2 regions of the Fructobacillus evanidus genome follow, and region 2 is predicted to be linked to the other one. Evidence: a T-box and tRNA genes for the amino acid it is inferred to sense, from the RefSeq annotation. Region 2 holds a T-box; the other holds one or more tRNA genes.

Region 1 (3,278 bases), on a different contig from region 2:
GAAAATAAGGGAGCCAGCAAGACAACCGAACGGCGCCTGGTTCTCTGGTATATGACGGCCATCCTGGTGTTGTCTGCAATCCTGCAGAAACACGTGCCCAACCTCGTTGGCACATCGATTCTTTCCTTTGCCGCTGCTGCCGAATTACAAGAATTCCGCAAACTCAAAGGTGCCCCATTTATGCCGCTGATGATGACCGGAAACTTCCGGACACTCTACGAAGCCCTCTATGAAAGCCTCTTCCGTGGCAACACTAAGATGGCTCAAACGGCCATCGATATCGCCACGGTCATCTTCACCTTCTTCTTGGGAGCACTCTTGATCAGTGCAACGGTTCCCGTTCTGGCCGGGTTGGCCATCCTCATTCCAGCTCTGGTAACACTCATTATGAGCCAACTGGTCACAATGAAATAAGTGAACAGCCTCTAGCCATTTTGTTAGAGGCTTTTTCTTTTGGCTTATTTGCCAAATAACGCCACCGAATCACCGCAGATCAAACTGAGTGTACACAAAAAAGGTAAGACGTTTAATAACGTCTTACCTGAAATCACTACCGAACACTCACCAGGTCCGTTAGCTACTTTTTAAAAGCATCCTTTGTCTTATCGGCAAAATCTTTGGTGGCATCTTTAGCATCGGCTGCAAATTCCTTTGCCTTGCCCTCGGCCTTTTTTGCCTCACCTTCGAACTTGTCCTTTGTTGCATCAAATTTTTCTTCGAATGACATATAATGTTCCTCCTTTAAATTTGATTGCCCTCAGTATACACCAAAGTTCATTGATGTAAAGTAAAAAGTTATACAAAAAAATAAAAAAAATCAGGCCCTGATAAATGGAGTCTAATTTTTCCTTCGTTAATGTCAGCTAAGGCTTTAATTCTAAAATTTGCTTTCGTTCAATCGTTTTACCCACTGAAACTAGCCAGACAATAGCAATAACTATCAACGGCAAGAAGGTCAACAAGATGTCGGACCAAGGGCTTACTTCTAAATTACCAGTGATAGTGCTCTGCCAATCCAAAAGAAAGTGTGCTACTGCAGCGACTAGAATTGAATTTGTCAAAACACGAAAAACCATGAAGACTAGCCCTAGTGCAAACGTATAAACCACTTGCTGATATACAGCTGAACTAGATGAATTAATAGATAAATTTGAAAGATGAAGAGCTGAAAATGCTAAGCTCGTTGAGATAGAAATAATGATTAATCTGTTGCGTTGAATTTTAAAACGATTCAAAATACGTTGTGTCAAATTTACCAAATAGCCTCTGAAAAGGTACTCTTCAAAAAAGCCAGCACCTAAAGCGACCATCGTGCAACTAATTATCATTTTAGGTGATTCTTCGAAAAGGTCAAAAACGCTTTGAAGATTGCCATTAATGGCATAAATCACAACAAAATACAACAACACACAAAGGGTTAAAAATTTTTGTGATTTCGAAAGCGGCAGCTTTTCTTGATAAATTTTCTCTTGATTGGCTACTTTACGAATCAAATAAACATCAATAATCAAAACGACGGACAGCAATACTGACAACACAATTGTTACACCAAAAGAAACTATATCCGGATACCCAGGCTCAAAAGACATGCCTACACAAAATAGAAAAATCAACAATATGCCGTGATGTTTTGTTCTTTATTTCTTCACTATCTTGCTTCACACAAAACCTCCAAATTTTATTGAATTTCTTGAATATATATTAACATGTTTAATAAATTTAATGTATATTTTGAGCATTTTTACTTTATTTTTTAATTAAAGGCACGAAAGTAATGCCAGATTACCCCGTGCGAGATAAAAACATTCATGGCTTGCTTCAAATAAAAAAATCACGACAAAAAAGGTAGAACACATAGTGTTCTACCTTTTTGAAAAGTCTTGCTCTACGAGCCTTATGCCGACTAGCGGACTCAAACCGCTGACCCCCTCATTACTAGTGAGGTGCTCTATCAACTGAGCTAAGTCGGCAAAATCAGTACCTAAATATTATATCAAAACATTTTGAATACTTCAACAATATTTTTTTGAAATATTGTGATACGGATGACAGGAATCGAACCTGCACGGATTACTCCACTGGAACCTAAATCCAGCGCGTCTGCCAATTCCGCCACATCCGCAAATCTTGACGTACCAGGCTAACTCCCGGTCTTAAACAACCGACAGACGCTTTGGCAACCATTTAATAATACTGGATTTCTTTCTCATCGTCAAGTAAAACTTTAGAAAAAATCATTATTTTTTCTAAAGCACGACAACAGAGAATAGCTAAAAATCTCCCCTATTCAAAAAGCGCCACAGACAAAGGCTGTGGCGCTGATTTATCAATTGCTATTCATTATCAAAGGTCTTCTTCGTTAATTCCGAAACAGACTGCTCCTTTCGCTGCGTCAGATGCAACTTATAGGAGTACAAAATAATCGTTCGAACAATGGCGTAAACCGGCACAACAATGATCATGCCAACGATGCCCCAAAGGTTCCCCGCCCCAAGTAAGAGCATCATCACCGTTAATGGATGAATCTTCAGACTCTTACCAATCAGGGCCGGATAAATAATTGAGCCGTTAACCTGCTGGACAATTGCCATCGTAATCACGATTCCGATGACCATCTTCCAGGAAATCGACAAGGCGACCAAAACGGCCGGCACAACTCCGATAAAGGGTCCCACGTAAGGAACGATGTTAGCGACCCCGGCAATGAAGCCAAGGAGCCAAATATATGGTAATCCGGTCATCCAATAACCAATACTCATAGCAAAGCCGACAAAGACCATCTGGATGGCCTGACCCGAAATATAGCGCTCAATGGTCTTATCGAGTTGCCCCCCAAGTTCAAAGACGTCCTGCGCCTTGCTCTTTGGGAAGAAATTTTTGACCGTTGGCAAAAAGTGGTCCGCGTCGTTCAGCATATAAAAAAGAATGATTGGAACCATCAAAGCGTTGATGGTAAAAGAAGTCGCTCCCGCAATCACAGCTTGAAGAGTACCGGCAGTAATTGAGAGGACAGAAGTCCCATACTTGGTCACAGACGTCTTAATATCAGCGTCCGAAACCGAAATATTCATGCGCTTAAACCAGGGCTCTTTGACCATTTCATTGACCAAATCTTGCACGTGCTTGATAAAAGATGGAATGGCATTAATCATATTCGTGATTTCATTTAAAATCAGTGGCACAAAAATAATCAAGGCTCCACCGACCACAATCAAGAACAAGGCAAAGGTAATCCAAACGGCTAAAAGCCGAGGCATCTGCCAGTTTTTGATTCTGAT
Region 2 (3,278 bases):
CGTAAAAACGCCCAAGATGCTAAGCGTGGAAAAATTTTCCAAAAGCTTGCGCACGACTTATATGTTGCAGCAAAGGCTGGCGGTGCTGATCCCGAAATGAACGCTTCATTGCGTTTGGTTGTTGACAAGGCCAAGGCAGCCAACATGCCAAAGGATAACATCCAACGAGCTTTGGACAAGGCCTCAGGTGCCGGTGGCGCCAAGTTCGAAGAAGTAACTTACGAAGGTTATGGAACAGCTGGAGTAGCCGTTTTGGTTGAAGCTTCAACTGATAACATTAACCGAACAGTTTCTTCTGTTCGTAACTCATTCAAGCACTTCGGTGGCTCATTGGGAACTTCTGGTTCAGTTGCTTTCCAATTCGACCGCAAGGGTTACTTGGTCATTGACCGGTCAGAAAACCCTGATTTGGATGAAGACACAATTTTGGAAGCAGCATTGGAAGCAGGCGCTGAAGATGTGCAAACTTCTGATGAAGCATTTGAAATTTACACAGAACCAAGCGATTTCCAGACTGTTGAAGCTGCTTTGACAGAAGCTGGTTACGAATTCGCTGATGCTGAAGTTTCAATGATTGCTCAAAACCCAATGGCAATTTCTGATGAAGATCGCGAAAAGTTGGATAGTTTGGTTGACGAATTGGAAGAAAACGAAGACGTTTTGGCTGTTTATACAACTGCTGAAGACTAATTTGACTTTCAAGGCCAAACAAAAAAGGCAAGCCCGCTAGGGCTTGTCTTTTTTTGTTGATTGGGTTGACTGAATAGTGGAGTAGTGGAGCGCCACTGGTTGTTAACCTTTGTCAATCGTTTGCGCGTTGGTCATTTTTACTTATTTTTGTACCTGAGCTAATGCGGCCTGAACCAAGGCTGCTAACTTTTCCCGGTCCTGGTCACCTGGGTAGAGGTTAATTCGAGTTAGTTCACCGGCACGCTTAGCACCGGTCTTTTGAAATTGCTCATCAAAGGAGTCGAGTGCGAGGCAATAGAGGTCACCATAGAAGGTGTCGCCAGAGCCGGCTAAAGCATAGGTAAAATCAGGTAAGGCCACGTCGGCGAGGTCGTCGAAGTAATCAAGGCCTTCATCGGGGAGTGACCCTTCGTCGTATGTGTAAGGAACAACAAAACCGAGATCAAAGTCTTGTAATTCCTCGGGTTCGGTTTGGGAAATTTCGCTTTTCTTAACGGAAACTCCTTGGTTCTCTAATTCTTCGACTAAAATATCGGCGACGGCTTCGTTGTTACCAGTGATTGTGGCAAAAACGACTTGGGCTGTGAGATTTGCTGCAGGCATTGTCTGCCTCCTTTGGTTATGAGATTTAGTATCATTATACAAAATTTACCGGGGCTTCGTTTGAACAAAAGAATAACAAAGCTGATTTGAAAGACTGGTAATTTTAAAATTCTTGTCTTATAATAGTCACAAATACGAGGAGGATGTTTGATATGGCATTGAATAAAGACCAAGTTGCAGCCTTGCAAAACGTTTATGATAACGGCATTTTAGACCACGATGATAAAGCCCGCCAGGCACTGGCCCAGGTTTTGGCTGACGCGAAATAATTGATATTTTGTTTTAGTCGTGTTATATTTAATCATAGAAATTGCTGATGAGGATAACTTAGGTTAGCAAGTCCTGATAGAGAGCTTACGGTTGGTGGAAGTAAGCAGGGCCCTAATTTTTTGACTACCTCTGAATGGTTAACGAGTAGGAATTGAAAGTTAGCCCGGGTGACACCGTTAACTGTCTCAAAGACCCAGGTATTGATTTTTATCTGGAAATTGGGTGGTACCACGGTGACACGTCCCTTTGTGCAAACGCACAAAGGGATTTTTTTGTCCCTAATTTTCCAAATCAGCAATTGAAAAAAGAAAGAAGGCAATCATAATGGCAGAAATTACATTAAATTTCCCTGATGGCGCTCAGAAGTCTTACGAGGCTGGCATCAAGCCCATTGAAGTTGCAAGTTCAATTGCAAAGTCATTGGCAAAAAAGTCTGTTTCAGCAAAGTTGAATGGACACTATGTTGGGATGAATGATCCATTGACCGAGGGTGGCGATTTTCAATTAATCACCACTGCGGATGAGGAATCATTGGATATCCTGCGTCACTCGACCTCGCACTTGCTTGCTCAAGCAATGCGTCGCTTGCCAAAGTTTGCTCATGCACACTTCGGAGTTGGACCATTTATTGAAAACGGTTTCTATTACGACACTGATAACGGTGCCGGAAACCAAGTTTCTGTGGAAGATTTCCCAGAAATCGAAGCGATGATGAAGAAGATTGTTAAGGAAGACTTGCCAATCTTGTCACACGAAATTACTCGTGCCGAAGCCTTGGAAACTTTCAAGGACGACCCATACAAGGTGGAATTGATTAATGATTTGCCTGAAGACGAGCCAATTTCAGTGGCTGTTCAAGGCGAACATGTCGAATTAGACCGCGGTGGTTTGGTGCCATCAACTGGTTGGATTAAGCACTTTAAGTTGGTTTCTGTTGCTGGTTCATACTGGCGCGGTCAATCAGACAACGCCGTTTTGCAACGTGTTTATGGAACTGCCTTCTGGAATGCCGAAGATTTGGAAGCTGATTTGCAACGTCGGGCCGAAGCAAAGGAACGTGACCACCGTAACATTGGTCGCGACTTGGACTTGTTCTTCACGAGCCAAAAGGTTGGTTCAGGGTTGCCAGTTTGGTTGCCAAACGGGGCCACTATCCGTCGCCAAGTAGAACGTTATATCGTTGACAAGGAATTGGCCAACGATTACTTGCACGTTTACACACCAGTTTTGTCAAACTTGAACTTGTACAAGACTTCAGGTCACTGGGATCACTACCGTGAAGACATGTTCCCACCAATGGACATGGGGGATGGCGAATTCCTGGAATTGCGTCCAATGAACTGTCCTTCACACATTTCAGTTTACCAACACAAGCCACGCTCATACCGTGACTTGCCATTGCGAATTGCTGAATTGGGTATGATGCACCGTTATGAAAAATCAGGGGCCTTGACTGGTTTGTCACGTGTTCGTGAAATGACTTTGAATGATGGTCACACTTTTGTTGCACCAGACCAGTTGGAAGAAGAATTCAAGTCAATCTTGAAGATGACCATGGCTGTCTACGAAGACTTCAACATCACGGATTACCGTTTCCGTTTGTCATACCGTGACCCTGAAAACACTGCTAAGTACTTTGACGACGATGAAATGTGGGAAAAGTCACAGGCACAGTTGAAGCGGGCTATGGATGACATGGGCTTGGATTACTTCGA

Evidence for each region. A T-box is a leader RNA that pairs with one kind of tRNA and senses whether it is charged. The one in region 2 lies ahead of thrS (threonine--tRNA ligase), so its partner is inferred to be a tRNA-Thr.
Region 1: it has a tRNA-Thr gene. The T-box ahead of thrS (threonine--tRNA ligase) is inferred to sense a tRNA for this amino acid. The anticodon was not compared.

Annotation. Positions count from the first base shown of each region.
Region 1 covers NZ_CAUZLM010000005.1:85,876-89,153, forward strand. The annotation lists gene AABI08_RS05070 (YoaK family protein) at 1-414, shown strand, start outside; gene AABI08_RS05075 (hypothetical protein) at 578-727, opposite strand; gene AABI08_RS05080 (CPBP family intramembrane glutamic endopeptidase) at 864-1,589, opposite strand; tRNA gene AABI08_RS05085 (tRNA-Thr) at 1,898-1,970, opposite strand; tRNA gene AABI08_RS05090 (tRNA-Leu) at 2,041-2,122, opposite strand; gene AABI08_RS05095 (AI-2E family transporter) at 2,334-3,278, opposite strand, start outside.
Region 2 covers NZ_CAUZLM010000001.1:124,325-127,602, forward strand. The annotation lists gene AABI08_RS00665 (YebC/PmpR family DNA-binding transcriptional regulator) at 1-690, shown strand, start outside; gene AABI08_RS00670 (flavodoxin domain-containing protein) at 832-1,293, opposite strand; T-box leader at 1,598-1,812, shown strand; gene thrS (threonine--tRNA ligase) at 1,888-3,278, shown strand, end outside.